Linked DNA regions of Bdellovibrio bacteriovorus str. Tiberius. The protein of the gene in region 1 interacts with the protein of each later gene in a pairwise test. Links are inferred from orthologs where the notes say so. Each region holds a gene or a part of one and is shown on either strand. Other genes may lie near its edges. The genes, in order: grxD and BDT_RS06620.

Region 1 (12,045 bases):
GGCGCGCCACAAATGCTGAAGGTGATCATCAAATCCCTGGCAGACCGTCTGCGCCTGGCTATGAATGATGTTCGTTCCAGCAAGCTGGAAAAAGACTCGTCCCCTTGCCCTGAAGATCAGGTGGCGAAGGTGTACGGCGCGATCTTCCACACAGCCAATCACAAGGGTGACAGATCCCAGGCCGGTCGCGTGATTGTGGACTGGAACATGATGAAGCAATACTGCCAGCGCGTGATGGGAGATTCCCCGAAACGTATCGAACAAGCCATCAACATTCTGGTGAAACTAAAACTGGCTTTGTACGAAATGGGCAAAGACCCGACAAACCCGGATGGACCGGAAGAAATTCAGAAGGTTCACTTCCTGGATCTGGGCCTGGTGGAAAGCTTCTTCGAATTCTATCAATACTACTATTTCAAAGGCGGCCGATCCGACCTTTTGAAAGTCGATGAGCTGTGCGTGCAGATGCTGGGTGCGATTCTGAAACTTTCAGAAAATGAACAGCCCGACCGTTTCGGCATCGTGGGTGCTGATTTTGCGAAGTTCAGCGAATTCTGCAAAGAGGAAATCGGCATCAATCTGAACAATGACCACTTTGCCCGCTTGGAAGGCAAAGGCGTCTTTATGAAGCGTAAAAATGCCGGCACAGGCGTTGTCCTGCAGTTTGAAGTCAAAGAATTCCGTTCAATCCTGCAAAGCTGGAAGATGCTGCGCGAGATTGAAAAATGGAATGAAAAAGGCTTCGTCGACATGGACGAAAAAGAAGAAAAACCAAAGAAAAAATCCAGTGGTCCTGCCTGCCCGGCTTGTAGTGCCGATGTTCAGGCCGGCGCCAAATTCTGCCACGAATGTGGCCATAAGATGACTGCGGCGGCTTAACATGAGTGAATCCCTGATCGTTTTTAAAGCCATTCACAATGAAGCCGAAAAACAGACCCTGTTGCAACGTCTGGTGAACAGCGGTGAAACGATCGTCCTTAGAGACAAGTTCGATCGCAGCATCACCCTGCGCACCATGGGCGTGAACGACAAACTGCAGATCAAATGCCACCCGCCAGAATCCACGGCCATGAACACCGAGGATTCTGCAAGGTTCACCGCCAGCTTTTCCATCAAAGGTGAAAAGTACCTGTTTGAAACCCACCCGGTGATCAACGAAACCAACATCACCCTGACGGTTCTGAACCTGTTCCATCTGCAAAAAAGAAAAAACTATCGCTATGTGATCCCGGCGGATTATTCCGCCGAGTTCGTGGTGACGTATTTGAATCAGTCCGTGTGTTCACACACCTGCCGTCTGCTGGATTTATCCACGGAAGGCTGTGCCGTTGAAATCCCACAGACCGAAGCCAATCTTCATCTGGAAGACCTGGTGGAAGCCGAAATTTTCCTGGGCGACCGTGACCCGATCGTGGTTCAGGGCCTTATTAAAAATATCCGCGTGAAGAATGATGAAACGCTGGTTCTGGGCGTTGAGTTCAATCACATGGCCAATGCCAGCGAGGGTAAGATTGTGGCTTCCCTCACAGACTTGCAACGCGATATCTATTTCCGTCGCACGGGTTAAGCAACACCAAGGTAGGCCCACAGGGAAACTCCCGCGCCGACCATTCCCAAAACACACATGCCTGCAAAAAACACATTTTGCAGGCTTTCTTTTTTCAGAATCAAGCTCATCGCCCCCAGCACCAGACACAGCTGGAAGAACAAACTGGACATATCAAAACGATCCCCGGCAACCGACAAAGTTGCCAGATGGGATTCCATCTCTTGTGCGCCGATGATTTTACCCATCTCGCCATTGATGTCCTGAACCCAGTTGTCCTGGCCGACGGTCTGCGACCCGCGAAGGATTTCATTCTTTTCTTTTTTATAGCGCACAATGCGTTTCTGCAAAGTGACCAGATGACTGTCGATGGCTTTTTCGGTCCCTGGCTTCAGGGCCCCGGCGTGCTTCAGGCTTTCCAGCAGGGATTTTTCCCCTTCGACCAGCGTTTCCTTCACGCTTTTGGATTGGTACCACATGTAAGCTGCGGCTTTTTCATTGGTTCCGATGATCTCATCATCCCCGTACTTGCCCGCAACCAGATCACTCACCGCCATGACCGCCGCAAAAACAGCAATCACAACACCACAACGAATTTCAAAATTGGAAGATTTATCGTCTGACATGACGAAAGATTTAAAAGCATTCCATCTGTGTCAGTCAACTTTTTCCTGAGCACACGAATGACAAAATACACCTCTGCGGTTTCAGCAAAAGAAATATCATTAGACAAACCAACAAGGAGTTTTCCATGAAAGTGAAAGACGTCATGCATGAACGTGCAGAGTATATCAACCGTGAACGGACCGTGCGCGAAGCCGCCGAGATGATGGCGAAAGGTGATTACGGTTGTCTGCCCATCGAGGAAAACGACCGGATGATTGGCATGATCACCGACCGCGACATCACCCTGCGAGTGGTTGCCAAGGGCCTGGATCCCAACGTCACAAAAGTCAGCGAATGCATGAGCAAGGGCATTGAATATTGCTTTGAAGACGACAACCTGCTGGAAGTGGGCGAAATGATGGCGTCCCAGAAAATCCGTCGCATGCCGGTGATCAACGAAAGCAAACGACTGGTGGGAATGCTCAGCCTGGGTGACATCGCCAGCAAGGCCCGCGATCAAAGTCTTTCCCACGAAATCCTGTCCAACGTATCCCACTAAAACAAAAGGACCTCTGCATGAGGTCCTTTCTTATGTTTCGTTATTTTGATGGATAATAAAGCTTATTATCCCACATGCCTTCATTGAAATACTGGATGGTGGCTTTAAGCTTTTTTTCCAGAACCTGTCGGCGCGGCGAGGTGCCGGGTTGATCGGCCGGGATCTCGTGCTCGGTCGCACGGTCGGCCATGGCAAACATCTGCGGATCTCCATGCCCCGGAGTCCAACGCACAAAATAGTCCTTTGCAAACAGCAGATAGCGACCATCGATGAAGTTCACCGCGGTCTTGTCACCCGGAATGAAAATAGAACTTCCCAGATAGTTCTGATCCTTGTCTGATATCCCCAGGAAATCCAAAACCGTCGGCAACACGTCGATCTGCTGCACGACCATCTTTGTATCCACTTCCGGGAACTTGTAACCCGGATGATACATGAACAGAGGAATGCGATAGCTGCCCTGCTCGTTTTCAAATTCGGGACGATAGTGCATGGACGCGTGATCAGCCGTCACAATGAACAGCGTATTTTTGAACCACGGTTTTTTCCCGGCTTCGGCAAAGAACTTTTCCAGAGCAAAGTCGGTGTATTCCACCGTTTTCAAAATCTCGATCGGGCCTTCTTTGAAACGGTCCTGATACTGAGCCGGAATCTTGTATGGCTGATGCGAGCTGAGCGTGAACACTGAAGTCATAAACGGCTGTGGCAACTGATCCACCTGGGTCAACATCCATTGCAGGAATGGTTCATCCCAGATGCCCCAGACACCGTCATCATCCGCACCGTTACCGTATTCACGCGCACCGAAGTACTTTTCAACCCCGGCACTTTGCATGAAGGAATCAAAGTACATGGTCCCGTTGTGCCCGCCATGGAAGAAGCTCGTGGAATATTTCGCCGGAGTCAGAAGCGTGCCCAAGCCCAGGAAATAGTTCGAGGTAAAGTGCGAGGAAATAAACGGTTCGTTCATCAGCGCCGGAATCCCACCCATGATCGCCCCCACCCCTTCGATGGAACGGCGGCCATTGGCATAGGCATTTTCAAAGCTAAGCGACTTGGCTTTTAAAGAATCCAAAAACGGAGTGTAGGACTTGCCGTTCACCGGACCGATGTATTCTTCACCGAAGCTTTCAAGAATAATGATCACCACATTCTGCGGGGCCTTCGGGCGGCGGCCTTCCATCAGGGAGCCACGCAAAGATCCATTCAGCAGGGACAGCATTTCGTGCTGGTCTTCAAAGTATTTATCTTTGCTAAGCCCTTTGGCACCGTAACTTTTGATAAACGTGAAAGTGGAATTCAGCACCAGATTATTCAGCAAGGGCGCAGTGAAAACGTTGGCGTTCACAAAACTGACGGGTTTGGCCTGAAGCCCCCCGCGGATACCGATCACCGAAATCGCCAGCGCCACAAAACAAAGGAAACCATGAGCCAGCCACAGCCTGGCTTTTTCTTTTCCATCTTTGCCGCTCCATTGCAGCTTCTCAAAACCTGCCAGTGTCACCTTGCGCACCAGCAGCACGAACAACAGCACAATCAGGGTGTTCACCAAGAACAGCAGCCAGTAACTGCTGACGAAGTTCCAGACTTTGCCGGGGATTTCATTTACCACAAACAGGCTGTCAAAAGTGAAGCGGCGGCCGACGAAGTTGATGAACTCGGTGTCGCCCAGGTTCAGAATCAGGAAGGGCACCTGCAAAATACTGAAAACCACCCACGTCACTGTCGCCCAAAGTCCGTTCCAGGCCTTCGGCCACGGCACAAAAGCCAGTAGCAACAAAGGCGCCGTCAGACTGAGGATGGCCGCCACATCAAAGCGCAGACCCACAATAAAGGACCACAAAATGTCCTGGGCGGGTTTGTTTTTGAATAAACTCCAATTCCAAATAAGGAACTCGGCTCTTGCGAAGAAATAGAAGAGCACAGTCAGCAATACCAGAGAGAATATCTTAATCAGGCGGTAGGACGGTCCAAACATGGGCCCATAGTACACTGGCGGCGCGCGTCATTCAATCCGCCGTCGCTAAAGCTTTGGCGTGACGAGTCCTCTGCCTTGGCGAAGGCTGGACAGAGGGAGGCCCCTCTGCTAGTTTCCCCTTCTATGACAGCAGAACAAATGAAAGAACGTTTAGAGAAGCATTATCCTCAATCCACGATCGAAGTTTTCGATCTGACCGGAACTCAGGATCACTGGGAAGTATTCGTGGAAAGCACTGTATTTGCCGGCATGTCCCGCATTCAGCAGCACCAGAACGTGATGGCTTGCTTTGGTCCAGAATTGAAGACCGGCGAGGTTCATGCCCTGTCAATCAAGACTAAGATTAAATCATAAAAAGGACCGTTAAAATGGCAACGACACACGAAAGAATTGATCAGATTGTTAAAGGTAACAAAATCGTATTGTTCATGAAAGGGACCCAACAGTTCCCAATGTGCGGTTTCTCTGCACGTGCATGCGCAATCCTTCAGGATATGGGCGTTCAGTTCCACGATGTGAACGTACTTGATGACGACGAAATCCGTCAGGGCATCAAAGACTACGGCAACTGGCCGACAATTCCACAGCTTTACATCAACCACCAGTTGGTTGGCGGCAGCGACATCATGATGGAAATGTACCAGTCCGGTGAACTTCAGGAACTTCTGAAGTAACATGAGATGCAATGTCGCCCTGTGGGACCGCATTCTAAGATTTCTGTTCGGCGTGGGTTTGACCGCTTACGCTGTGGCAGGCGGTCCTTTCTGGGCGTACATTGGGGTCTATGGTCTGATCACGGCCGCTTGGGGCTTGTGTCCCGTCTATGCTTTCTTTAGAATCAGAACTCTGAAAGATTATCACCGCCCGATCAACGAAGAATAGGATTGTAGCCCATGTCCACCACAGCTCTCCGCGACCTTGAAAGCATCTTGAAGAAAGACCAAATCAAAACCGACGAAGAGAGTCTGAAATACTGGGGCCGGGACTGGACAACCTATTTCGATATCAAAGCCAGCGCCATTGTTTTTCCTCACTCCACCGCTGACGTGGTTGCGCTGGTTCAATGGGCCCGTCAAAACAAAATTGCTCTGATTCCTTCCGGGGGCCGCACCGGTCTTTCCGGCGCCGCGGTCGCCACCCAAGGCGAAGTGGTCGTGTCTTTTGATCAAATGAACAAAATCAAAGAGTTCAATTCCGTGGATCAAACCGTGGTGATTGAACCGGGTGTTGTGACTGAGGCTTTGCAACAGTTCGCGCATTCCAAACAGCTTTTCTATCCGGTGGATTTTGCGGCACGCGGTTCTTCCCAAATGGGTGGCAACATCGCGACCAATGCCGGAGGCATCAAAGTCGTTCGTTACGGCCTGACTCGTGACTGGGTTGTGGGTCTGACTGTGGTGACTGGTACCGGTGAAGTTCTGGAGCTGAACAACGGCCTTGTGAAAAATGCCACGGGCTATGATCTGCGCCATCTGTTCATCGGTTCTGAAGGAACTTTGGGCTTTATCACTGAAGCCACCATCAAGCTTGCTGCCAATCCCCCGCCAATGAATGTTCTGGTGATGGGTGTGACCGGGCTTGATGCCGTGATGAAAATCTTTGCGGAATTCAAAACCAAAACTCCGCTGGTGGCGTTTGAGATGTTCTCAGACAAAGCTTTGAGCAAAGTTTTGGACAGCACAGGTTTGTCGGCTCCGCTGGCGACCGAGTGCCCGTTCTATGTTCTGGCGGAAGTTGAAACCCGCAACGAACAGGACCAGGAACACGCTTTGGGCGTGTTTGAAAAGTGCCTTGAAGAAGGCTGGGTTCTGGATGGCGTGATTTCGCAATCCGAAGTTCAAGCCAAGACCTTCTGGAGATACCGCGAGGACATCTCTGAATCTTTGGCGAAATATTCCCCATACAAAAACGACATCGCCGTGGCGATTTCCAAAGTTCCGCCATTCATGGAAGACCTGGACCAGGTCCTGTCCAAGGCTTATCCGAACTGGGAAGTGGTCTGGTTCGGTCACATTGGCGACGGGAATCTGCACATCAATATCCTGCGCCCAGAGGGCATGACCAAGGAAGAATTCGTCAAAGAATGCCGCAAGGTCGACGTGATGGTCTTTGATGCAGTTAAAAAGTACAAAGGATCCATTTCTGCCGAACACGGCGTGGGCCTGACCAAAAAGACCTTCCTGAATTACACTCGCTCTGAAGCTGAAATCCAGCTTATGCGCGGAATTAAGAAAGTCTTCGACCCGGACAACATCATCAATCCGGGCAAAGTTATCTAGACCCACCCTAGGACCTGCACCCATGGCTCTTTCCAGTCTGCACTGATAGACTGAAAGGGCTGTGCGTAAGCTAATACTTCTTCTATTTTTATTGTGCGTTTCGTGTACCAAACCCTTGGGCGAAGAAGATCCGTTGGATCAACCTTCCACCGAAGCACCGGGCGCATTCAACCTTGCGACCATTCAGCGATTTGATCACCAGCTGCTGGTTTCCTGGAGCACTTCCAAAGGTGCTTCTTCTTACGAATTAAAATACGGAACGACTGCCGGCACTTATACCAATTCAATCAAAGCCAGCAAGTCCCCGGTTGTGATTGAAAGCGGCCTTGTGCCGGGAACGACTTATTACTTCCGCGTCACTGCCAGCAATGAAATTGGTACAGTGGATTCTTCCTCTGAGAAAAGCTATCCGTACATGGGCGCTCCGGGCGAATTTGCCCTGCTCACCGTCTTGCCTGGAAACAACCAGGTGGCTCTGACCTGGGAAGCCAGCCCCGAAGCTTCCTCTTACACGGTGATGTATGGCACCAGCGCAGGCAGCATGACAACCTCGGCCGGAAATTCACTGACCACGGCGAAAACAGTATCCACACTTGATAACGGCACGACTTACTATTTCTCTGTCATCGCCAAGAACTCGGTTGGCAATGCCACTTCGACAAACACCCTGTCTGCCACACCAAGTCCTCCGCCGACAGCACCGCTGAACCTGACGGCGACCGCCGCTTCCACGAAGTGCACGCTGACCTGGGAAGCTCCCGCCACTGGCACAGCGCCCTTCGTGTACACGGTCCGTCGTGTGACAGGTCCGGGCACCGATGTGGCTGTTTGCACCAACACTCCCCTTCTGGCTTGTGAAGAAACCATCGCCGCAGGCAACTATCAATATACCGTGGAAGCCACAAATGCTTCTGGCACTGGAGCCAAATCAAGTGAGGTGTCCTGCCCGGTCGGACTGCCGGGAGCATTCCAAATGCTGACCGCGACGCCGGGTGATGGCCGTACAACCCTGACTTGGGAAGCCAGCAGTCTTGCGACTGCCTACACCGTTCGTTATGGAACCAGTGTCGGCACTATAAACACAGTGGCCTCAACCACGGCGACATCCCCGTACATCGTCACCGGTCTGACCAACATGGTTCCGTACTATTTCTCGGTGACGGCAACAAATGCGGTGGGTTCGAAAATTTCCACCAACACGCTTAGCGCCACCCCGAACATTCCTCCAACGGTTCCCTTGACGCCGACTGTGACCGTGCCAGAGATCGGCAAGTGCACGCTGAACTGGATGCCGCCCGCCAGCGGGGCTCCACCCATCACTTACACCGTTCGCCGTATTGTGAATCCAAGTGTGAATGTAGTGATTTGCGAAAATATCGCCACCAGAACATGCTCTGAAGAAGGGCTTTCCGGCGGGACATACAACTACACGATCGAAGCCATCAATTCTGTCGGCACCGGTCCTGCCACTGGCAACATTGCCTGCAGCCTTGCCGTTCCTGTCGCCGCCACTTTTGGCGCACCGACCATGGGGAACAAGAAAGCAACTTTGACCTGGACCGGCGGAAGCGGCGCAAATTCTTTCACCGTGAAATACGGCACCACAAATCCGCCGACCACCGTGGCCTCGGCATCTGCCACCTCCCCTTATGTGATTGAAAGTCTGACCAACGGAACTTTGTACAATTTCCGGGTTGAAGCTGTGAACGCCTACGGAACCACCACATCGACGAATCGCACGGGAACTCCGGTCAGCAATCCACCGACACTGACCTGGACAGGGCAATTGACCACAACGATTGCCGCCCTGAACAGCATCACCACGCGTAATTTCACCATTGCTGATCCTGATCCCGAAGACAACGTGGATTGCGCTAGCTCTGTGACTGCGACGACTTCCGATCCCACGATTGTTCCGCAGGGAAATATCGTCATTGGCGGCAGCGGATTAAACTGCAATATTTCTGTCACTCCGGCGGCAGGCTCTTCCGGATTTGCCACGGTTTCCATTGTTGTTTCTGACGGTCAGGCCAGCTCCACGACGAACTTGAGTGTGTACCGTCTGCCAGCGGCGCAAAGAATCTATTCCTGGAAAAAATACGGGTCTTACGGCGGCCCGGCCATTCGTGTTCGTCGCACAGCCGACAATGCTGAAGCAGACATTTATTTTGACAGCAACGGCCTGGTGAATAAAACCGCTTTCGACACTTTCAGAAGCGGCGGCACGCCGACCCTGGTAAGATGGTATGATCAAAGTGGCAACGGCATTGATGCTGTCCAAACAACGGCGGCCTATCAGCCCAACGTCAGCATTACGACGGCGGGGATTTTAAATATCACCACCTCCACAGCAGCCCATGCGCTGACGGTGCCAAATTTCCCGGCGTCCACCGCGAACACGATTTATATGAATTTCTTCTATACGGCCGACAGTGTGCTTAAAGAGCTTTTCTCGTACGGAACACATGAAGCTGGTTCCCGATCCGGATTCCATCTGAGCAAGAACACCGGCACCACCGGCACTTGGCTGGGCCTCACGGCCCTTGATGGCAACACCTGGGAAACCACGACAGGAGCAGCAAGCAGCGCCAGCGAACGGGGGCTTGCCCTTGTGGTCAACACTTCAACGATGAAACGAGATGTGATTACGGCAACGGTGGGAGCATCCGCCGCTGCAACAAGAGCCACCGGGAATATGACGGCCTATGCTGCTCCGGCTGGAGGAACTCCCCTGCATGTCTTTGCCGGCGGGACAGCTGGTGCCAGCAATCCGATTCGCGGCATTACGAAAGAAATCCTGATCTGGAATCAGGAACTTGCGAACGACCAAATCAAAGCTTTGGCCACTCAGAACAACTAAATCTAGTAAACCACACGTGTGCGGATGGAACGGGACAACTTCTCGATATCCGCCGCCAGCGTGTGCGCCTGACTGGAATGCAGATCCATCACCAGATAACCGATCTTTTCATCCGTCGACAGATATTGACCTTCGATATTGGCCCCGGCTTTGGAGATCAAACCGTTGATTTCACCCAAGACCCCCGGCTCGTTGCGGTGGACGTTCAAAATACGCGATGTCCCCTGCTTCACTGGCAGATCCACATTCGGGAAATTCACTGCCCCCGGCGAAGAACCAATTTTCAAATAACGACGGAAGCTTTCCGCCACCTCAAGACCGATGGCATACTGGGCTTCCTCGGTGCTGCCCGCGATGTGCGGGGTCAGAATCACGTTGGGAATTCCCTGCAATGGGGATTTGAATTTTTCTTTGTTGGAAGCCGGCTCTTCCGGGAACACGTCGATCGCACAACCGCCCAGATGTTTTTCCTGAAGGGACTTTACCAGATCTTCAATCACCACCACGGTGCCGCGGCTGGCATTGATCAGGAAGCTGCCTTTTTTCATCATCGACAGTTCTCGCGCACCGATCATGTCTTTCGTTTCCGGCGTTTCAGGCACGTGCAAGGTCACAAAGTCTGAACTGCGCAAAAGATCTTCCAGCGAGTTCTGTACCATGGCATTCCCCAGTGGAAGTTTCTTCAGTACATCATAGAACAGCACCTTCAAGCCCATGGATTCAGCTAGAATGCTGACCTGACTTCCGATGTGACCATAACCCACGATCCCCAATGTTTTGCCACGGACTTCTTTCGAACCCACGGCAGACTTCACCCACTCGCCCAAATGAGCTTGGGTGTTTCGGTCGCCCAGTTGACGGGACAATGAAATCATTTCCGCGATGACCAGTTCCGCCACGGAACGAGTGTTGGAATGAGGAGCATTGAACACCGGAATACCCCGCTCGCGCGCGGTCAGAAGGTCCACTTGATTTGTTCCAATACAGAAGCAGCCAATGGTGACCAGATGCTTGTTGGAATCCAGAACTTTTTTGGTGACTTCCGTTTTAGAACGGATCCCCAGCACATCATAGTTCGGAAGAAGTTTCAGCAGTTCGTCTTCGGAAGGAGCATGTGTGATCAGATCGACTTTGTAGCCTTCTTCCTCCAGCCTTTCCTTCGCAACGGTGTGAATGTTTTCAACCAACAAGATTCTTTGAGCGCTCATAGGGCCTCCACTAGAAAATGGTAACTCTGTTCCCGTCCTTCGTCACTATTCACGGTGACGAGGCGTGCTAATGATGGCTAATTAAGGGCCGTCGGGTATGCTAAAGTCCTATGGCAACAACTCGAGTATTCTCTCTACTTATCGTCGATGATGATCCACTGATCCATCAGTCGTTGAAGCTGTCCCTGCCGAACCATTGGAAGGTTTTCTCAGCTCCCACTTTGGAAGCCATTCAGTACGAGCGTTTTTATCATGCGGCTTTCGTCGATATGCATTTGGAGCCGGGCTCTACCAAAGCCGTGGGTCCGACGGTGATCGAAAAGCTGGTCAAGCACAACAATCAACTGGAAGTCGTCGCGATGTCCGGGGACCTGAGCCGTCCCCTGATGGAAAGCTGCCTTAAAGCCGGCGCGCAAAGATTTTTGGCCAAGCCCCTGATGCCGGAAGAGACTCTGCTGGTGCTGGAAAAAATCGAAGCCCTGTGGGATCTGCGCAGTGTGGACCCTGCCTCCAACCGCAAATCCACGCGTTGGGTGGGAGCATCTGATGCTTCCCAAAAAATCAAAAAACGTATCGCGGATCTGCGAGGTGAAACCAGCCCCGTTTTGATCGAGGGTGAAACCGGCTGCGGTAAGGAAGTTGTTTCCCGCCTGCTGCATGAACAAGAAGGCGAACGCCCGTTCATCGCAGTGAACGTTGCCAGCATCCCGGACAATCTTTTTGAATCTGAAATGTTTGGTCATATCAAAGGCGCCTTCACGGGTGCTGATCAAAACAAAGTGGGTCTGACGGAAGCGGCCCACGGTGGGGATTTGTTCCTGGATGAAATCGAGGCTCTGCCTTTGACCCAACAGGCAAAACTTTTGCGCTTCCTGGAAACCGGCGAAGTTCGCAAAGTCGGCGCCAAAGAAACGACGCAGGTGAAAACCCGCGTGATCGTGGCCAGCAACAAACCGCTGGAAAAAATGGTGGCCCTTGGAGAATTCCGCGAAGACCTTTTGTATCGTCT
Region 2 (11,987 bases), 1.6 Mb from region 1 along the record:
CCACGAGATGGTTGAAGTCCTGACGCCGAAATTCACCAAACGCCTGGAACATCTGGGGGTCGTGGATTTCGAAGGTCTTTTGATCAAACCAATTACTTTGTTCAAAGAAAATCCCGAGATTCTGGAAAAAGTGCAGGGCATGTTCACGCAAGTGATGGTCGATGAGTTCCAGGACACGAATCGTCTGCAGATGGACCTGATCGCGCAGATCGTGAAAAGCCACAACAACATCGCGGTGGTGGGTGATGATGATCAGTCGATTTACGGCTGGCGGGGGGCGGAAGTGAAGAACATCCTGAACTTCCCGCAGGAATTCACACCGTGTGAAGTGATCAAGCTTGAACGCAACTATCGGTCCTCCGCCGAAATTCTAGCGGTGGCGAATGCGGCGATTTCCAAGAATAAAAACCGTCACGGCAAGATCCTGCGCCCGCAGGTTGCTGAAGACACCGGTCAGTTGCCAGAGCTGTTCATTCTGGATCGTGAAGAGGACGAGTGTGAATTCGTCGTCACTGAAATTCTGAATTTCCAAAGACAGGGCTATTCCTATAAGGACATGGCCGTGCTTTATCGTTCCAACACACAAGGGGGCTTGATTGAGTCCTCGTTGCGTCGTGCGAACGTGCCTTATCATATCTCGGGCGGCACTTCGATCTTTGACCGTCGAGAAATCAAGGACCTGATGGCTTATTTAAAGCAAGCCCTGGCTCCGAATGAAGTGTCCCTTCGTCGTATCATCAACGTGCCTTCGCGCGGGATTGGTGACACTTCCATTGAAAAACTGAGTGAATTTGCACTGAAAAAACGTATCAACTTTGTCGATGCCTGCCGTTTCTGGCAAGAGGCGGGTGTGCAGGATAAAGCCGGCGCTGCGATCGATGATCTGATGATGTTCATTGAAAATCTTCCGAAAAACATCCTCGATTTCCAGGTGGGTTCAACCCCTGGGGCGAAGATGGTTCAGATCTTCCAGGATATTGGTTACCGTGAATACGTTTATGGAACGGCCGCAGATCCGACCAGTGCCGAGAAAAAGTGGATGGTCGTGGAAATTCTGGGGCGCATCCTGGATTCTTTCCTGGGTCGGCGTTCCTATGATGTTGAAAACATCAAGTCCTTCGTGGACTGCATGCTTTTGCGTGATGATCTGTCCGAAGAAGAACTGGAAAACAAAGTTCAGCTGATGACCTTGCACGCTTCCAAGGGACTTGAGTTCCCGGTGGTGATTTTGGCGGGCCTTGAAGAAGACCTTCTGCCGCACAAGAATCTGGGATCTGACATCGATGAAGAACGTCGTTTGTTTTATGTGGGCGTGACCCGCGCAAAAAAGCGTCTGGTGATGTCGCGCTGTCAGCAGCGCAAGAAGAACGGCGCCGTTCGTCCGGTGGCGCCTTCACGATTCCTGCTGGAGCTTCCTAAAGAGCTTTACACGGAATTCCCTCTGGGAGCTCGACCTGTGGTCGGGCAAGAACGCGAGGATTTAGTGGCAAGTTTCCTGTCCAAGCTTGATAGTAAACTTGGGACCGCAAAGAAATAAGCGGTTTCCTCTCAAGATCTGAGTATTTTTTAATTTAATGTCTGAGCATCTGTCACTTTCGTCACTGAGAGCTAAGGATGCTCAGTAAAATGCCGATCAAAAAAAGTAATAGTTTTTTTGAGAGGTTCCCATGAAACGTCCAACGCCCACTCAGTCTGAAAGCCCCTTTGGCTTCGATGAATTCTTTTTCTCCACTACCGACAAACGGGGCGTGATCAGGTACGGAAACGATGTCTTCGTGCGTGTCAGCGTTTATCCGAAAGAAACCATGCTGGGGGCCCCGCACAGTCTGATTCGTCATCCTGACATGCCACGGGCCGTGTTTAAGGAATTCTGGAATTTCCTGAATCAGGGAAAAGCGGTGGGTGCTTATGTGAAGAATCTAGCCGGTAACGGCAGCTATTACTGGGTCTATGCTTTCGCGTTCCCGATTGGCGACGGATACCTGTCCGTGCGCTTTAAGCCCTCTTCCGAACTGTTCTCGGTCGTGCAGGGGCTTTATGCCGACGTTCTGGCTTTTGAGCAGCAAGAGCACAGCCTGGAGGAATCACATCAGTATCTGCTGGCGAAAATCCAGAAAGCTGGCTTCACGGACTATGAAAACTTCATGATGAAAGCCGTCATGGAAGAACTGAAGTCCCGCGCCGCGCAGGTGCTTGAATCAGAAACACGCTCGTCCTCGGCTCACGGTGCCGGACAGATTACCGCCGTCACCAGTTCCGCCACTCGTAAATTGAATGATGTCTTTGATAAGCTGCGGGATTTTCAAGGCGCCAATCAAAGCCTTGATGGTGCCATGGGCCGACTGGATCAGGGGTTTCAACAGCTTAAGTTTATTTCTATCAACATGAAAATTGCCGCAGCCAAGTTCGGTGAGATGGCGGCAAGTCTGGGCGTGGTTTCTCACGAGTTTTCGGTTTTGTCCGGTACGATTGAAAAACATCTGGGCGGACTTGCGGGCTTTGTTCAGGAGCTGTCGGGTGTGATTCAGAAGTGTGTGTTGCGGGCGGCGGCCTTGAATGTGCAGATGCTGATGGTGGACTTCTTTGTCCGTGAATCCATCGCAAAGCTGGCTTCATCAGAAAATGCCTTTGACGAAATGCTGCAGAATCAGAAGGCCTTTTCAGATCTGTTTGCCCAGTATTGCCAAAATCTGGATAAAGAGTTTTCTGAATTGAAGAAAAGCCTGTCTGCGATTTCCTTTGAAATGCTGGAAGTCGCCAAGTTTGTTACCGGCCTTGAAGTGGTTCGTCAGATGGGGGCGATTGAATCAGCCCGCACGACCGAGATCAAAAACAGCTTCACGCACTATCTGGAAGCCATGGATGATTTTATTCAGTTGCTGCGCGAAAGCACCGGCGAAATCGGCCGGGGAGTGACATCGCTGACTTCAAATTCCGAATTCATAGTGTCCTCGATTCGAAATATTTCTGGCAACGTGGATCAGATTTTTGCTCTGGCCTCTTCGTCGCAAGAGCAGCAGAAGGCCGGCTAATCAGCCTTTCAGCGCTTCTTTGAATTCCGGCGGCAGCGGGGCTTCAAAGGAGTGCTTGTACCCATTAATCATGACAGTCATACGTGCAGCGTGCAGAAACATGCGCTTGGTCTGATAGATGTTGGCCATGCGTTCGTTGTACTTGGGCTCGCCATAACGAGTGTCACCCACAATGGCATGACGGATCAGAACACTATGCTTGCGAATCTGATGCTGACGTCCGGTGATCAGACGAACTTCCACGAAAGAAAAATACTTGTTGGCTTCAAGGACTTTGTAAAGTGTGCGGGCTTCCACACGGTCTTTTAAAAGGCCTTGTGGATTCTTGCGTCCTTCGGCCTTGTCGGAAATAGGTGTGTTCCATTCCTGCCAATCGGTGCTGACGGGCAGTTCGCCGCGCAAAAGTGCGTAATAAGTCTTTTCAACTTTGTGTTCCTGAAACTGCCCGGAAAGATTGGCAGCAGTTTCGGCATCCAGGCCCACCAGCAACAAGCCGCTGGTTTCCTTGTCCAGGCGATGCACGGGGTGAATGTCCTGATAGGTTCCCGGTGTCAGTTGTTTTTTTAAAAGCGTGCGCACATCGGGTGGGTCATTGTGAACAGAAACGCCCGAAGGTTTGTTGATCACCAGCCAGTGTTTGGATTTTTCAAGGATGGGGATTTGGATCGGTGCAGGCGGGCGGCTCATGGGATCTCCTTCAGGATATCCTGCACCAATTCCTTGGGCAGATCCTGAGTGCTCAGTGGACTTTCAAACAGGGCTCTTTCTTTACGGGAGATCGCCAGTGAATGCACGGAAATTAAAACAATCAGATTGAACAGGAATCCGCCCCAGCTCAAAAACAGGAAAAAAGTTCCCATCAGCAGGATGTTCTTTTCATAGGCTTTCAGATTCTGCTCTTCGGCACCCTCAATGAAGGGCTCGACATCCGAGCGGGACTCGCGCCAGTAAAGTCCGACCTTTTGCAGGTTGTTTTGCAGCTGTCGGTAGGCAGGGGAATTAACCTTTTTTCGGTGCATCCACAAGTGCAGTCCGGTGACGGATGCCGAGGGAATCCAACCGATGACATAGGCGGCGGCAAGTTCGGGTGCCATAGAGGTCCTTTCAAGAGCTTTTAAAGCATATTCCTGTGGTTGATTCTTAGCAAGTCTGGGCCCGGGGGTTTGAGGCAGCAATGGGTTGCGGGGCAAAATACAACAAGGGAGGTTTCTATGAATCCGAACATCAATGAGTTCCTGAATTTCCTGGATAAAGAGGACGACACGGATTATGGCGACTTCAAGCGCGAGGTGGATCTGCATTTAATGCAACTGGCAGAGTCCATGCGCCCCCTAACTAACGAGCAGGTCCTGCAATTGCGTCGAATGCGCGAGCAATTACTCTGGTCTTATAAAGACGATATCGAGGAAATGCGCTCCCTGCTGAAGCAGGAGGTCAGCCACCTTGAGGATTTTGGACCTTCCTAGGTTTTTCGCGCTGCGTGTTTCCAAGCGGAAAACCCCCTTGTACGCTTGAAGGACTGACGGAGGTCCTTCATGTCCACTTTGGCGCAACAGGAGTTTTGCATTACTCTCAGCGATTTGGCCTCGTTCATGGAGATTCCTCCAAATCAAATCAAAGCCAAGGCTGAAAAAACTCTGCAACGAAAAATTAAATCCCCGTGGCTGCTTCCCGAAGAAGCCCGTCAGTTGTTGCTGGCTGAAGGTTACAAATATCCTCACAAGGTGATTTCCATCCAGATGCTCAAGGGTGGGGTGGCGAAGACCACATCCGTGCTGAACATGGGCCTGCGAGCCGCGATGTACGGAGCACGCGTGCTGTTTGTGGATTTGGATCAACAGGCCAATTTGAGTTTTGCTTTGGGTGTCGAGGACGAATCCCTTCCTGTTTGGGTGGATGTCGTCGAAAAAAAGAAAAGCATCGACGAGTGTGTGCGCTTTATCGAGCCGCATGTTGATTTGATTCCGTCCAGCCTGAACAATTCAGTTTTGGACCGGGTGTTGCTGAACTCCAACCGTAACTGGTCTTTGGCGGTGAAATCTCCGCTGGAAAAAATCAAACACCGCTATGACCTGATCCTGATCGACACGGCTCCAGCCCTTAGTGCCACGAACACGGCCGTGACTGTGGCTTCGGACGAGGTGATTTTGCCGGTGAATCCGGACAAGTTCGCCTTTATGGGGCTGCAAAAGAACCTCAGCGAACTGGAAGACATCCGCAGCGACTTCAGTCTGGAGTTCTCGCGTAAAGTTCTCTTTACCAAGTTCGATGGACGTGAGAAGTTCAGTCATGAGCTTTTACAAAAGTGCATAGAGTCTTTTGAGGACTCGCTGATGAAAGGATATATTCGAACATCAGCCGAGGTGAAAAATACCGTGCGCTCCGGTAAAAGTCTTTATGCCGGAAAGTCTCCGATCAAAGCTGACTATGATTTTGTAACCCGCGAAATGTTGGGATTTGTTTAAAAGGAAGTAAACATGCCAGAGATCAAACATTACGACGCAAAGAAAAAGCATCATCATCCAAAAAAACGCCGTCCTCATCACGAGGCTCAGGCTGAAATCGACGAAGCCGCTGAAATTCGTGGTGACGCCGAAGAAATCATCGACGAGGCCCACGCTTCTATGAACGAAGCCCATGCCACAATGGAAGCCGCGGATGAAATCAACACCGAAGCACAAAACGAAGGTGTGAAAGTGGACGAAACCATGCGTGAAGCCAAAAAAATGGTTTCCGAAGGTGCGCCGATTTACTCGGAAGACACTGTGGATTCTGACATTCACCATGCAGAAGAAAAAGTTCACCTGGAATTCTATGGCAGTGAAGTGATCCGCCAAAAAGCCCCCAAAGTGATGGAAATCGCCGACACCGTGGCTGACGAGTGGAAAAAAGACGGGCAGTTTGAAGGTTTGCCAGTCGGAAACCCGATCGCCCAGATGGCCGCCGCAAAAGCTTTGCGCACAGCCAAGGATGTTGATAAGAAGCTTGAAGAAAAAGGCGTCTATGCCATGGCCAAAATGGGCATCGACCTTATCAAATCCAAGATCGAGAAAAGAAATCACTAGAACATGTCCCGAGAATCCCGTATCCGCGAAATCCTAAACCAGTCCCTGGCTCCAATCGAGCTGGGGGTTGAAAACGAAAGCCACATGCACTCGGTGCCCCCAAACAGCGAAACTCATTTCAAAGTGCTGGTGGTATCAGAAGCCTTCGAAGGCAAATCCCGCATCGACCGCCAACGTATGGTGAACGATCTATTGAAGTCGGAACTTCAAACAGGCCTGCATGCTCTCACGCAAAAGGCTCTAACGCCGACCGAATGGGCGTCCCAAAAAGACACTCTGAACTTCGTTTCCCCAGAATGCCTTGGTGGCAGCAAGCACGATCGTCGTTCTTAGGGCGAGGGTTTTGGCTGTGGCTTGGGGCTGTCTGAAGCTCTGGGGCACGCCGTCCGGGCTCAGTTGCCGCCGCCTTCGGCGGTTCGCGCCATCGTGGCGCCGGCAAAGGCCCCTGCCGCTTCAAACATCCCCAAGCCACAGCCAAAACTGGCCAGCACAACGATGAGGCTCCCTTGAGGCTTCGCCTCCGAATTAATCAAATTGGAGCATGTGTGAAAGCAAGAAGGCATGTTTAAGAAAAGACGAGTTCGAGCAACTTCCCCTCCTAATTCCTTCGAAGCAAAATTGCCTTAAGGGCCGGGTTCTCCCAGCTCTTAAGGCAATCCCCGCATCAAAGACAAAAGGAAGTGAAAGGGAATTATTCGTCGAATTGATTCAATTTGGATTTAAGCTCGCCCAGAAGGCGTTTGACTTCCTGCAGCTGTTCTTCGTCCGGAGAAACCTTGTTGGCCGCTTCTTCAGTCAGAGTTTCCCAGGTGTTCAGGGCGTGCTTCAGGTCAGAGTTCAGGTTGCCGAACAGGGACTTTTTGGACGACGGCTCACGCTTCTCCGGTTTTTCCGGGGAATTCGGCGTGTCAGTATTCGAATTTTGCTGCCGCTCTAGGTTGCCGCCACTCATTAAATGCTTATTTCTGTCCGTAATTTAAGCTCAGTGCTTATTTTTTGTGCCGGAAAACCGGCTTTCTATCAGAAGCGCATCCTGCGCTAGGGGCGATAGTGTGATAAATGGAACTCCATTTGACAAGCGTTTTCGGGCTGGTAAATTACTTCGTTTATAGACGAAGTCAGGGCCGAATCCGGTCTTTTTAGGAGTGTGACGTCATGTCTCAAGAGATTATCTACACAATGAAGGGCGTAAGTAAAGTATATCCTCCACAAAGATATGTGTTGAAGGATATTTATCTTTCTTACTTCTATGGCGCCAAGATTGGTGTTTTGGGTCTGAACGGTTCTGGTAAATCCACTTTGCTCAGAATTATGGCAGGCGTGGACAAGGACTTCCTGGGTGAAGCTTTCCCTTCCAAGACAATGAAAGTCGGCTATTTCGAGCAAGAGCCTCATTTGGATGATGCACTGACAGTGAAAGAAAATATCTTCGCTGGCATGGGCGAACTGCCGAAAGTGATGAAAGAATACAACGCGATCAACGACAAGTTCTCTGACCCGGATCTGGATCCGGACGAGATGAACAAACTGATCGAAAAACAGGGCGCGCTTCAGGAAAAACTGGAAGCCCTTGGTGCCTGGGACGTCGATCAAAAGATCGAAATCGTGATGGACGCTCTTCGCTGTCCAGATGGTGATCTGGCGGTGACAAACCTTTCCGGAGGTGAAAAACGCCGTGTGGCTTTGGCCCGTTTGATCATGTCTGAACCAGATATTTTGCTTTTGGATGAGCCAACGAATCACCTGGATGCCGAATCGGTAGCGTGGCTTGAACAATATCTTTCCAAGTTCCCGGGAACTGTTATCGCAGTTACGCATGATCGTTACTTCCTGGACAACGTGGCAGGCTGGATCCTTGAGTTAGATCGCGGTGAAGGTATTCCTTGGAAAGGGAACTATACCTCCTGGTTGGAACAAAAAGACAAGCGTCAGGCGAACGAAGCCAAAGACCAGGCTCGCAAGGCCCGTACTTTGGAAAAAGAATTGGATTGGATCCGTCAGGGCGCGAAAGCCCGTCAGGCAAAATCCAAAGCTCGTATCTCCAACTACGAAAACCTGCTGAAAGAAGCAACGCCTGAAAAAATCCAGGAGATGTCCATCTACATCCCGCCAGGACCTCGTCTGGGCGATATCGTGGTGGAAGCTCATGGAATCACCAAAGCCTACAACCACAAAGTTCTTTTGGATGACGTGAGCTTCACGATTCCAAAAGGGGCGATCGTGGGTGTGATCGGGCCGAACGGTGTGGGTAAATCAACTTTGTTCCGCATGATCACGGGCAAAGAACAGCCTGATTCCGGCACATTCAAAGTCGGTGACACCGTGAAGATCGCCTATGTTGACCAGACTCGTGAAACCTTGGATCCGAACAAGTCCATTTACGAGGAATTGTCCGGTGGGGCTGATGTGATCCAGTTGGGCACGCGTGAAATCAATGCGCGTCAGTACGTTTCCTGGTTTAACTTCTCGGGTTCTGATCAGCAGAAAAAAGTGGGTCAGTTGTCCGGTGGTGAACGCAACCGTGTGAACATGGCAAAAATCCTGAAAGAAGGCGCGAACTTGTTGCTTCTGGATGAGCCGACGAATGATCTGGACGTAAACACCATGCGTGCGCTGGAAGAAGCGCTGCTGGAATTCGGTGGATCTGCTGTGGTGATCTCGCACGATCGTTGGTTCCTGGATCGCGTGTGCACGCACATCATGGCGTTCGAAGGTGATTCCAAGATTGAATTCTATCCTGGAAACTTCACCGAGTATGAAGAAGACCGCAAGCGCCGTCTGGGCGAAAATGCGGGACCAAAACGTATCCGCTTCAAAATGGTTTAATATCTGATGAAAAATCAGTGGGTGAGGGCAGGGTTATTCCTGCTCTTTCTTTTTGGCGCATCGAAGGTGGTACCGGCCGGTTCCATCGATCCCTGGGGGCTGTTCCGCCCCCAGAAGATTCTATTTATGTTCTTTGCTCTTTCAACACTGCAGGTGATGGGAAAGGTGTTGTCTTCCTTTGTCGGTCACCGCGCCGGAATGCTGATGACTGGTTTTCTTGGAGGCATGCTTTCAAGTACGGCCACCACGGTGCGACTGGCCAAAGACAGCCATGACACCGAAGGCTCCCAAAGTGTCAGGATGGCCGCAATGCAGGCGGCGATTCTGGCTATGCTGCTGCAGGCGATTGTGCTGGTCGGTGCAGGCAGTATCGCGGCCCTGCAAGTGGTGTCAGTGCATTTCCTGGCACTATTTGTAATAACAGTGGTGATGATCATTGTTCTATGGCGACGACAAAGCCGCCCGCGACATATTGCGACCGGCCCGGAAAAAATTCTGGATGTCTGGGAGTCACTGAAGCTGACTGTCTTTATCGTTCTGATTTTAGCCGCCAGCCGGGGGGCTCAAGCCTGGATGGGCAACGACGGTTTGATGGCATTAACCTTTGTGGTGTCGTTGTTTGAAGTTCATGGGTCATTGATTTCCACAGCCCAGCTTTTGGCAGCGGATCAGGTGGGGCTTGCTCAGTACGAGCGACTTGTCGAGATGTCCTTGCTGGCAAGTTTTGTATCAAAAATGTTTCTTATCTCCATCATGTCCAGTGCCCCATTTAAAAAGAGGGCACTTTTAAGTCTGATGCCCGCTGTACTGTTTTTGGTTTTGCATCTTTTTGGCTGGATTCATATTTAGTTCTGGCACATATATACGACACGAATATCGTAAATGGCATTCCCCGCGGCAGCGACGTCTGTAGAGAAGCCAAATCCACCATTCGCATTGGCAGAGCATGATCCGGGGCATCCCGGATAGACGGATTCATTTGGACCTAACGCAGAAACGTTACTTTCCATGCCCGTAAGAACACTTTTTGAGATGTACCCAACACAAGTTGCATTGGGAACCCCGTCGGTACATTCCGCGGTAATCCAGTTATGAACGTTGTAAGCTGCGACAGTTGTCCCTGTCTGAGTGGCGTAAGAGCAGACGGTCATTCTTCCAATCGGAGCGCTGGTTCCGATTTTGACGGCACCATTGACTTCAAGTTTTGCAGTCGGGTTCGTCACTCCAATCCCCACATTTCCATTGTGGTTGATCACCATTTTTTCAGAGGATCCCGAAGAGCCATTGTTCGTGGTCTGGAAGGTGATTTTTGCACCTCCGGCTGATGCCGTGTGAGTCTCTGTCGCATAGAAATTGACAGCGGCATTGCCGCCACTCTGGTATTGTGTGCCGTTATAGGCAAAAGCTGTCAGGCTGGTGATTCCCTGTCCGCTGATGACAGCCGTGGGAGATGCCAGCGTCCCGGCGCTTTGGTAGCCCGAGAATGTAGCCATTTCTATTGCGCTGGAAACAAGGGTGGCAACGCGGCCGCCGACATCGGTGCCTTCGCCGACGGCTTGAATGCCTGCTCTATGCGGATGAACAGTCGACGAAGGTACGCGGGTTGCGACCTGTAAAGGCACGGTGGGCGCGGTCGTTCCGATTCCCACGCTTCCAGAGCCAGTGATTCGCATGCGTTCGGAATCAGTTCCGGCGGCCGCTGTATAAAAACGCAGATTCCCGTTCACCGCGGTTGCAAAGTCCGTTTCCGCACTGGAAGAAATTCGTGCACTATAAGCATGGGTTGCGCCGTCGTAAGCGCGGAAAGCCAGCGTACCGATGGTGTCATTGGCAAGCGCCGGATTTCTGGTGGTGGTGGTGCCGCGTGAGCGGACCAGACTGATCTGGGGCACAGCGGTTTCAGAGTTCACGGCCTCCATAAAGATATCATCGCCATAATCAGTGCCATCACCAACGATGTGCAGTTTGCGGGTCGGCGCCGTCGTGCCGATCCCCATCATGCCCGAGCTGTCCATGCGCATGCGTTCAGTGCCGTTCACGCTGAAGCCCAGAATGTTGGTGGCGGAGAACATTCCCGTCGTGGTGTAGCTGCCGAAAGCATATGTTGGGTTGGACGCTCCGTAAACCCCACCACCCAGGCGCATGTACGGAGCATAGCTTCCGTTAAGTTGCATGACGTTGTTGCTAAGATCCATGACAAGACTTCCGCTGGAAGTAAATCGCATGATCCCGCCGTTGTTCGAAATCCCGGTGTTGGTGTTATTGGCGAAACTGATGGAAGGAGCACTCCAGGTGCCATCTCCGATAAGCAACTTGCCAGACCCACTGATGTTGTAAGTGGCCATGTTCAAGTTTGCGGTGGCCGTGTGATTTCCCAGATTGTCACCCACAGACGGAAGCAAAGCTGCCGGAACTTTCCCGGTGCCATCAAGTTCCACCAGATTGCCGGCCGCAGTGCCAAAGTCCTTCGCTGCGGCGGTTCCCAGTCCTGAAACCTGCGTGTTGCTGATTGCGATGTCGGCACAAGTGAACGTGTCGGTGATTGCACTCCAGTTCAGGGTTTTGTTTGCGGTCGCACAAGCTGCGGGCATTTGGGTGTTGCCAGTGACGGTTGAGCGCAATTGGCCAAAACCCACGTATTGCACTTTCCATTTCGTGGCATCATGAACCAGCATCTGGCCGGTCAAAGGAGTTGTCGTGTCTATCGCCACACCTTGGATTTTTTCAACCTTGGTGTTGCTAAGGCCCGCAGTTGAGGTCACATCGCCGGCGACATTGGCGTAATCTGCCGCGGCCATATTCGAACCACTGGTCACAAGACCTTTGGCGCTGACCACAACGCGGTTGTAGGTGCCAGCGGTCACACCCGAATCATTCAAAGAAATAACCGGAGCCGTACCCCCGGAACTGGCCAGGGGAGCGGAAGCGGTGACGCCGGTCACGGTGCCGCCACTGGTGGTCACGGTTGTCCATGACAATTTGCCAGTGCCGTCGGTTTTCAACAGCTGCCCATCGGTGCCGTCGGCCGCAGGTAATTCGTAACTGGAATTTGCGCTTAAGGCCG

The links.
Region 2: the proteins of grxD (region 1) and BDT_RS06620 interact in binary tests that used the Escherichia coli proteins (3 or more experiments, as listed by UniProt). The link is inferred for Bdellovibrio bacteriovorus str. Tiberius from one-to-one orthologs.

What each region holds. Positions count from the first base shown.
Region 1 is NC_019567.1:2,975,426-2,987,470, forward strand. Bases 3,908-6,710 are described here. They hold grxD (Grx4 family monothiol glutaredoxin), read left to right. Parts: upstream 3,908-5,057; coding sequence 5,058-5,363; downstream 5,364-6,710. Other genes in these bases: BDT_RS14155 (LTA synthase family protein), read right to left, coding at 3,908-4,689; BDT_RS14160 (BolA/IbaG family iron-sulfur metabolism protein), read left to right, coding at 4,828-5,043; BDT_RS14170 (YgaP family membrane protein), read left to right, coding at 5,365-5,571; BDT_RS14175 (FAD-binding oxidoreductase), read left to right, coding at 5,583-6,710. Outside these bases: BDT_RS14135 (cyclic nucleotide-binding domain-containing protein), read left to right, coding at 1-879; BDT_RS14140 (PilZ domain-containing protein), read left to right, coding at 881-1,567; BDT_RS14145 (DUF4337 domain-containing protein), read right to left, coding at 1,564-2,172; BDT_RS14150 (CBS domain-containing protein), read left to right, coding at 2,298-2,711; more of BDT_RS14155, read right to left, coding at 2,752-3,907; more of BDT_RS14175, read left to right, coding at 6,711-6,968; BDT_RS14180 (fibronectin type III domain-containing protein), read left to right, coding at 7,102-9,828; serA (phosphoglycerate dehydrogenase), read right to left, coding at 9,831-11,036; BDT_RS14190 (sigma-54-dependent transcriptional regulator), read left to right, coding at 11,147-12,045. UniProt on the Escherichia coli protein: Monothiol glutaredoxin involved in the biogenesis of iron-sulfur clusters.
Region 2 is NC_019567.1:1,372,985-1,384,971, forward strand. What follows is about bases 5,021-7,765. They hold BDT_RS06620 (BolA family protein), read left to right. Parts: upstream 5,021-6,100; coding sequence 6,101-6,430; downstream 6,431-7,765. Other genes in these bases: BDT_RS06610 (ParA family protein), read left to right, coding at 5,021-5,497; BDT_RS06615 (hypothetical protein), read left to right, coding at 5,510-6,097; BDT_RS06625 (hypothetical protein), read right to left, coding at 6,789-7,049; ettA (energy-dependent translational throttle protein EttA), read left to right, coding at 7,253-7,765. Also shown: BDT_RS06585 (ATP-dependent helicase), read left to right, coding at 1-1,537; BDT_RS06590 (PAS domain-containing protein), read left to right, coding at 1,668-3,032; BDT_RS06595 (RluA family pseudouridine synthase), read right to left, coding at 3,033-3,719; BDT_RS06600 (hypothetical protein), read right to left, coding at 3,716-4,126; BDT_RS06605 (hypothetical protein), read left to right, coding at 4,244-4,498; more of BDT_RS06610, read left to right, coding at 4,568-5,020; more of ettA, read left to right, coding at 7,766-8,923; BDT_RS06635 (DUF4010 domain-containing protein), read left to right, coding at 9,050-9,772; BDT_RS06640 (beta strand repeat-containing protein), read right to left, coding at 9,769-11,987. UniProt on the Escherichia coli protein: Transcriptional regulator that plays an important role in general stress response. Has many effects on cell morphology, cell growth and cell division. Acts by regulating the transcription of many genes, including dacA (PBP-5), dacC (PBP-6), ampC and mreB.